4 regions of the Pseudoalteromonas sp. P1-7a genome follow, and region 2 is predicted to be linked to each of the others. Evidence: predicted binding sites of a transcription regulator. Region 2 holds the regulator's gene; each other region holds the start of a gene.

Region 1 (2,173 bases), on a different contig from region 2:
GGGTGTGGTTGGCAAAAATAAACAACTGTTTGTATTTAGGTTTTTAGCAATTAATGTTTGCCATTGGGTTTGTACATTTAGTGCTTCTTGTTCTTCTTGGGCGGTTAGGGCAAGCGCCATGTTAAAACGTGCCGCAATTGCCGGAGCAAACTGGGGAAGTTGCCCTGGCAATTGAAGCCAATCTTTATGCGTTTTTGCGATTGCTCGCCCTTGCAGTATTCTAAAGCTGTCAGCCAGTTCGCTTAATAAGTTGCTGTCAGGCAGTTTAAATTCTTTATGGTGTTTAAAATAAGGTTTGGTTTTTTTAAGCAATTGTTTAAGCGGGGCTTGTAATGCAGGGTCAACCAGCTCAAATAATGGCTCGCAAATAACTAAAGTATCAACGTTATTAATAGCTTGATTTGGCAACAGTATATTGCCTATATCGCTTAGCAGCTCTGCACTTTGCGTAAGCCAGCCTATGGTATCAAAAGGGGGGGCGAGCGGTATTAGGCCATCTTTTTCAATGACGTTATGGCTTGGCCTTATGCCAAATAAGCCACAATAACTTGCGGGTATTCTAATAGAGCCGCCGGTATCGGTACCTAAGCCAATATCAGCTAGGTTAGCAGCTACGGCGGCCGCCGACCCCATACTTGAGCCACCACTTGCATGGCCCTTAAGTTTTGGGTTTTGTGCTGCACCATAGTGAATGTTATTGCCCTCTAAGCTGTAAGCCAGCTCATCGGTATGGGTAAAGCCTGTAAAGCGACAACCTTCATTCATTAGTTTATTTACGGCACTTGCTGTTTGCTGTGCAGGTTTTGCTGCTTTAAACCAGCTTGGGTTACCCGCGCTGTTGCGCTCGCCTTTAACAGCAAATACATCTTTTACCGCAAGGCGCTTATTTACAAGTTTGCCGTGGGTTTGTGTTTGCCATGCGTTAGGGCCATGGTCACAAAAAATACCGGTAAAATTATTATGTGTTTTGGTACTCATATCACCACTCGTTATAAAGTAAATCTGACCAACTGGTTATAATCAGATTTAGGGTGATTAAAAAGACGAATTAGTTATTATTATTTTTCAGCCCACTGCGTAACATCTTATTTTTATTTTACAGAGCCTGATCCGCTTTTTAATCGGTTAGCTATTATATTGCCTAAAAGCTAAGCAAAAGCAATGCCAAATGCAATAAAGTTGTCCGCTCGGTCAGGTTTTATTTGGTTTACATGGGGTTTAGCAGATATTTATAAAAATATAAGTATTAAAGAAGGCGTAATTTAGAGGTGAAAACACACCAAGTTGGTGCGTGATTGCACCAACTTGGTTGCAAATATGGCGTTTATAGTAATGCGTTAGGGCTAATAATTAAGCCATTTACATCGGCGTATAGCCAATCGTTAGGGTTAATTGAGGTACTCAGCATGGTTACAGTTTGGTTTTTATCGCCAAAGCCACGCTTTAATGTACTGCGCGGGGTTGAACCTAGCGCCATAACCGGTAAATCCATAGTGGCTAGTATTTCAATGTCGCGGCAACAGCCGTTAATAACAACGCCTTCCCAGCCATTTTTTAACGCGCGCTCAGCCATAATATCGCCTATAAAAGCAAAGCGTTTGCTAGCAAAGCCATCAATAACCAATACTTTACCCTCACCGTTTTCATGCAGTATATCGGCGGCAAACGAGTTATCGTCTGGACATGTAACGGTAACTGCTTGACCACTAAAGGTGGTTTTTTTACCAAAGTGGCGCAGGCCGCTGTCGGCGACTTGTACGCTTTCGCGGTGATCGTCAAATAAGTCTGGGGTGGTAAAGTTATTCATGGGTTAGGCCTCACTGTGCTCAGGTATTTTTAAGCCAATACCTTTTAAAATTATGTGGGCAGTTGATTGCGTTATTTGTGCCACATCGGTTTCGTCGTATTCTAATTTGTTCATTACCAGTAGCACTTCGGCTTGAAAGTCGGCGTAGTACTGCGTAGTTGACCAAATGGTAAATAATAAATGATAAGGGTCAACATTATCCATTTTGCCTGCATCTATCCAGGCCTGAAACATGTCTACCTTTTGTTTTACCCACGGGCGCGTGTTAGTTCTAAAGTAGTTTTGCAAATATGGAGCACCGCGCAGTATTTCACTGGCAAATAAACGTGATTGCAGTGGCTGGTTTACGGCAAGTATTACTTTACT
Region 2 (2,173 bases):
TTCTGCTTTTTGGTTGAGTTTTTCTACATCGAGAATGACATGCACATTGCTAATATGATCTGAGTGCCTTTCTAGCTTTGCAAATTTATTATTTACATAGTCTCTAAGTGAATCAGTTACTTCTACGTGACGACCAGTTAGGTTTAGTTGCATAAGCATTTCCTCTTTGTTTTTTACGTCTTATATCAAACTCTTTCTCTGATTTGACGGTGGAATAGCTAGCGATTCACGGTATTTTGCTATTGTGCGTCTAGCTACTTTAATTCCTTGCTCTGCCAATATATCCGCAATTTTACTATCACTCAATGGTTTGGCTGAGTTTTCCGCGGCAATTAGCTTTTTAATTAAGGCACGTATTGCGGTTGACGAACATTCGCCGCCGTTTTCAGTGCTTACGTGGCTTGAGAAAAAATATTTAAGCTCAAAAATACCACGTGGCGTATGCATATATTTTTGCGTAGTAACACGCGAAATTGTTGATTCGTGCATTTCTACCATTTCAGCAACATCGTTTAAAACCATTGGTTTCATGGCTTCGGGGCCATGTTCAAAAAACGCTTGTTGCTGTTTTACAATACAGTTTGTTACTTTTAGCAGCGTGTCGTTTCTGCTTTCAAGACTTTTTATAAACCATTTAGCTTCTTGCAGATGAGAGCGAATAAACTGGCTATCTCCACTAGATTTTACGGTACGTGACATGGCCGCATACTGACTATTTACGCGTATTTTTGGCATGCTATCTGGGTTTAGCTCTACCACCCAACGGCCCTTAATTTTTTTAACTGATACATCCGGTATGACATACTCAGACTCTTCCCTTACTATTGTATCTGCAGGTTTTGGGTTGAGGGTATGTATAAGAGTCATGACCTCTTTAAGCTCGTCTTCTTTAAGCTTAGTCTTTTTCATTAATGTACGATAGTCGCGTGCCGCTAATAGATCAATGTGATCGGTTAAGATCATTTTAGTTTGTTCTATAAAAGGGGTGTCTTTATCAAACTGATTAAGCTGAATACACAAGCACTCCTGTAAGCTTCGCGCGGCTATACCTACAGGGTCGAATAATTGAATACGTTTTAAAACGGCTTCTATTTCATCCAGTTCAACCTCAACGTCGTCATCGTTTTCTTGGTTAAAGCTTTCTAAAATTTCTTCACAACTTAGCGTTAAAATACCCGAGTCATCTACAGCTTCTACAATGGCTATAGCAATAGCTTCATCAGTGGGGCTAAAAGGAGTAAGCTGAAGTTGCCACATTAAGTACTCATGTAGCGTTTCAGTAGAGGCGCCCTGATAAATAGACTCATCTTCTGGCATTGGGCCTGAAGATGCCGCAGGGGCTGCACTCATGTACTCATCCCAAGTTACATCCATCGCCATATCATCGCTAACGGTGTCTTTATTTAAAGCTTCACCACTGTCTTGCTCGTATTCACTGGTTGTATCATCAGCCGATGCGCTTACGGTTACATCATCCGTATCTGCTTTTTGTTCATTTTTTCCAGCCGACTCTTCCGTGTAATCTTGCTCTTCTACTTCTAATAGCGGGTTGCTATCCAGTGCTTCTTGTATTTCTTGCTGGAGATCCAATGTACTGAGCTGCAGCAAGCGAATCGCTTGTTGCAATTGTGGAGTCATTGTAAGTTGCTGGCCCATGCGCAGCTGTAATGATTGCCTCATGTATCTCTAACAATCCTTTTATGTTGTTATAATTAATATTAGCAGATGCTTGTAGGTGTGGCTTAAATGTTACAGCCTAAATTGCTCGCCTAAATAAACATCGCGTACAGTTTTGTCATTTAATACGTGTTCTGGGGTGCCAGATGCAATTAGCTCCCCATGAGAAACAATGTAGGCTTTTTCACAAACATCAAGGGTTTCTCTTACATTGTGATCGGTAATTAATACGCCAATGCCACGATTTTTAAGATGTTCTATTATTTTCTTTATATCTAACACTGAAATCGGATCAACACCAGCAAAAGGCTCATCCAACAAAATAAATTTAGGGTTCGCTGCGAGTGCTCTGGCTATCTCTACACGGCGGCGTTCACCACCAGAAAGCGCCATACCTTGGCTATCACGTATATGTTGAATGCTAAATTCATCAAGTAAGTTGTTAAGCGTTTCTTCTCGCGCGGCTTTATTTAGCTCTTTGCGCGTTTCTAAAATA
Region 3 (2,173 bases), on a different contig from region 2:
TAACCCAATAAATTTTGTCCGCGTAATAGCATTTGCTGTTTAGTATTGGGCATTGCTTTTTTAAGGGCACGAATACGCTCCCACGGATCTTCACCTAAATAACGAATACACGAGTCAAATGTAGCGCCGCCCCACGACTCAATAGACCAATAACCGGCATCATCAAGCTTACTAGCAATAGGTAGCATGTCATCTAAGCGCATACGAGTTGCAAGTAAAGACTGATGAGCATCGCGTAAAACAAGCTCTGTTAATTTTAATTTAGCCATGTGTGCCTCTTATTTATTATTTGATTTGTACTGAGCAATGGCAGCACTAATAGCAGCGATGTGCTCGCTTTGCACACCTTGAGATTTTAAAGATGGTGATTTAACCGGTATTGCAACTTCAGCCACATCAAAACGAGCGACCAAGTTAGACATAAGTGTTACAGCACCAATCAATATTGAAAGAAATATAAACACACCCACCATGCCGGTAAGCATCAAGCTACCTGCGGTTGTGAGTACAGCTCCTATATCCATTTTTCTCCCCCTGCACTATATAGCGATATAAAAAATCGCTTTATTTAAATAATTATTCACCGAATGATAACAAAACTTTTAACTTTGTCCACCACCTGTCAATTGGTAAAACCAATTAAAATTAAACTAACATACAGTCACAATAGTTAACATAGCTAATAAAGGGTAAAATTAGCTTAGATATAGATGATATAAATAACCGTTATAGGCAAAGATTATATGGTTAAACCCAAAACAACTTAAAAGTCATAAAAAATAGTAAGTTAAATAACAGCGGAAAACCTACTGTGGTTAAAAATGTAAATTGGTCTTACCAAGAAAGCAAGAGGCAGCATATATAAAATATTTATTTTTTTACTCTCTTTACAATAGTGTGAATAAGTTACATCGTTAAACGTAAAACTTACCAATCCTAAATTTATAACCCTCGCTCAAAAAACTATAACACACTGAAAAATAACAAAATTAAACTCTGGCACGCAACTGGCATTATTACTTTCGAACGAATTTGATAACCAAGGAGAAAACAATGTTACGCTGGACAATTACATTTTTAGTTATTGCTTTAATCGCTGCAGTGTTAGGTTTTGGTGGTATCGCAGGTGCCGCAGCTGGTATAGCAAAAATTATATTCTTTATCTTTTTAGTACTTTTAGTGATTTCTTTAGTATCAGGTGCGCTGCGCGGTAAATCGCCCAGGTAGCTACTAACATACTTAAAACACTAATTAATTAACACATACAAGGAATTACATTATGAACTCTACAACTTTAAAAGCAGCACTAATCGCGGTATTTGCAGGTTTCTTTATGATGGGCTGTGAAGACAACCACGCAGAAGAAGCAGGTGAGCGTATTGATGAAGCAGTAACTGACGTGCAAAACTCTGTTGAAGATGCATGTGAAAATGTAAAAGAAGGCGTTAACGCAGAAGAAACTAACTGTTAATCTGCTTGGTAACGTAAAAAAACGGCTTTTAATAAGCCGTTTTTTTATGCGTAAACAAAAAGCTGCTTCTACCTCTTTAAGTATATAGCCAATATTAACGGGTGTGATTTCTACACTAGCTTGCTAAAATAGCGAAAACTATTATTTATTAGCAATTATGGCACTCACCACCACTTACACACTCGATAAACCCTACTACTACGAATGCTTTGACGAGTCCCACTCTTATAGTAAAGCAGCAAAGCCAAAATACTTTTTGCTGGCATTGCTGGTGTGCTTAGGTTTAATTAGTATTTACGTTATGGACGATCACTACCTAGGGTCATTTTTAATAATGCTGGGTGTTTTAGAATGCGTTGCCTTTTATTACCGTAGGCCTTGGTGGGTTACGCGCCAAATGCTTAGCCGTGCTTCGGGATCGACTGTTACCCTCACGTTTACCGATGACGCTATCAGCACCGAGAACCACTATAAAAGCCATACATTTAAGTGGGCAGAAATAACCCGCATTATTAAAACCAACCACGGTTACCTAGTACAGCATAATAAAGGTATGCAATATATTTCTAGCAGTGTATTAACTGATGAAATGCGCGACTTTATAAACAAAAAAGCCACTCAGTGAGTGGCTTTTGGTATAGCTAAGTGCATTACTCAGCTAAGTATACGTGTTGATTAAGCATTGCCCGGATTAGGATTAGA
Region 4 (2,173 bases), on a different contig from region 2:
CAAAAGCATCAAATAGTCTCTGGTACTAATACTATTGAGCTAAAAGTAAAAGAAAAACCAGTGTACGCAGGGGTAGACCCGTACATTAATCTTGTTGATAAAGACAGTAAAAACAACCTAGCTAAGTTTTAAAGATTAAAGATTAACGATTAACTGAAAGGCCGCATTTAGTGCGGCCTTTTTTGTTTTAGCTAATGTGTATAACACTAACCCTCAATAATACTTAATTACTTCAAGGCTAAACGTAGTAGCTGGCTGCGTTAAAGCCTCAGATTTAGAGCAACTAAATAGCTTACTTTGGCTAGGTTTCGCCACGTTTCTCTTGCTTCAGAGTAAATTAGTCAATTAAGCGAGTTGGCATTACGGGTAAATGATTTAACAGCATGGTGGTAGTGATTGATTAACTGGTGCACATGGAAGAGCGCATTAGTTCTAAACTTAGAGGGCGTTATGGGTATTTAGGCTGCCCTAAACGAGAAAAGGGCCAAAAGGCCCTTAGTGTTGCAGCAAGTAACACATTTTGTTTTAAAGCGTAAAGTCTACCGCGTAACCTACGTAAACTTTAACATCTGACTCATCCATGTCGGTGTCAGATACGCCAAAAGTAAAACCATCTTTTGATACAGAGATACCATAATCAATAATATTATCATCGCCTATAAAGTCGCCAGAGTAGTGGCCTAAGTGCAGCGCAACCTCAGTGCCATTACTGCCAACAGCAAAGCTGTAATCGGCATTTAGGTATAGCGAATCGCCAAAGTCAGTACCATCACCGTCAGCAGCTGAAGTAGCAAGTACTGCAGCACCAAAAGTAAAACCTTCTACACTAATGCTACCGTAAATCTCAGAGAAATCAGCATCTGCCTCAGAAGCTGCATCTGGGTAAGCGTAATAAATGTAACCTACATCGTAGCTAACTGTCTCATTAATATCACCGCCAAAGCCAGCGTATAGGTCTAGCTCATACGTCATTTCATCGGCCCAAGATGCATTTGAGACCCAAGTGCCTGCATAAAAGCCCGACTCGTTAGCGTAATCAATACCGCCAGAAATAGCAGCATCGCCCCCAGTTTGCTCTTGTCCACGCCATAAGTAGTTAGACGTAGCCGCTGCGTTTGCGGTTACCTCTGCATGCACGGCTGTTGATGTTAAAGATGTAGCACCTAATAAAGCGATTGCGCTAATTGCGATAGTTTTTTTTAGTTTTAGCATGTCCATTTCCCGTTGTATGATTTTTTTACCGCCTAGGTTTTTATTCTCTTATTGGCAACCCTTTGGCTAGCGGCGTTTTATTGTTTAACTGGAAATAGAATTGCACTGTATGTGCCAGCTCAAAATTATTTGGTTGAAACTGGTTTTTTGTTCTTTTATAACAAGGTGTTAAAGGATTTTCGAAAAAGGAGGTAATTAGGGTGATAGTAAAGAAACGCACACTGCTGGTGCATAATTTAACCTAACTGCACCAGAAAAATACAGTTAGGTTAGGTAAATTTAGCCAAATATAGTGCGCATGAGACTAATTGTTTCGTTTACTCCGCGCCCTTTTTGTACTTCGCTAATAATAGAGTCGCGTTTGCTACGAATATGCTCAGGAATGTCATCGGCTGCAAGTGCGCGGTCTACAAGTATTTCGGCTGACTCTTTGCCTCTACGTTGTGGTTTTCCCGCACTTGTTGTGCTGCGTTTAGGTTTGTTTAATAACTTAATATAATTTGAATTGTCGGCCGTGCTGGCATCTGCATAGTAAAAAAAGCACGGTAGTAATGCTTTTATACTGACCAGTTGCTCTTCTAGTTCATTGCTGCCATTAGCCATTTTAAACCACGACATAGCATGAATGCTTTGTACTATATCTTGCCAGTAGCGCTCAAAGTCGCGATTGTTTAGTTTTGTAATACCTAAAGCTGCGCATAATGCATCAAGACGGCTATTACTAATTGGCGTAAATACATCTGGGCGGCGCATTGCTAATAAACGTGTAGCAGGGGCAAGGGTAGGTTTTTCATCGCTACCGTTAAAGGCAAGTAAATAAGCAACAACAAACTGTTGGTAATCAGCTTCGCTCACATCTCCTTCAAGCGGAATGTTAGCAAGTGCATCGTCAAACGCGCCAGGTAAGTCGGCTAGCATTTGATGAAAACCTTTTGCACTTTTTGTTGATGCAAACCATTCA

What was found. The regulator sigma-54, encoded in region 2, starts transcription at its own class of promoters, with help from an activator protein. The targets are predictions, from matches to a motif close to GTTGGCACGNNNNTNGNNT.
Region 1: the regulator sigma-54 is predicted to act here: its motif matches at 1,151-1,169, upstream of AN389_RS12290 (amidase family protein).
Region 3: the regulator sigma-54 is predicted to act here: its motif matches at 996-1,014, upstream of AN389_RS20235 (DUF1328 domain-containing protein).
Region 4: the regulator sigma-54 is predicted to act here: its motif matches at 1,313-1,331, upstream of AN389_RS09515 (TorF family putative porin).

Annotation. Positions count from the first base shown of each region.
Region 1 is NZ_LKDU01000018.1:68,858-71,030, reverse strand. Features, by position in the region: gene AN389_RS12290 (amidase family protein) at 1-978, opposite strand, end outside; gene AN389_RS12285 (putative 4-hydroxy-4-methyl-2-oxoglutarate aldolase) at 1,325-1,807, opposite strand; gene AN389_RS12280 (TetR/AcrR family transcriptional regulator) at 1,811-2,173, opposite strand, start outside.
Region 2 is NZ_LKDU01000005.1:87,579-89,751, reverse strand. Features, by position in the region: gene hpf (ribosome hibernation promoting factor) at 1-153, opposite strand, end outside; gene AN389_RS05705 (RNA polymerase factor sigma-54) at 181-1,680, opposite strand; gene lptB (LPS export ABC transporter ATP-binding protein) at 1,750-2,173, opposite strand, start outside.
Region 3 is NZ_LKDU01000036.1:22,477-24,649, forward strand. Features, by position in the region: gene oadA (sodium-extruding oxaloacetate decarboxylase subunit alpha) at 1-269, opposite strand, end outside; gene AN389_RS17275 (OadG family protein) at 279-524, opposite strand; gene AN389_RS20235 (DUF1328 domain-containing protein) at 1,054-1,227, shown strand; gene AN389_RS17280 (hypothetical protein) at 1,280-1,471, shown strand; gene AN389_RS17285 (YcxB family protein) at 1,629-2,096, shown strand; gene csrA (carbon storage regulator CsrA) at 2,147-2,173, opposite strand, start outside.
Region 4 is NZ_LKDU01000012.1:12,035-14,207, reverse strand. Features, by position in the region: gene AN389_RS09520 (M1 family aminopeptidase) at 1-132, shown strand, start outside; gene AN389_RS09515 (TorF family putative porin) at 526-1,212, opposite strand; gene AN389_RS09510 (hypothetical protein) at 1,492-2,173, opposite strand, start outside.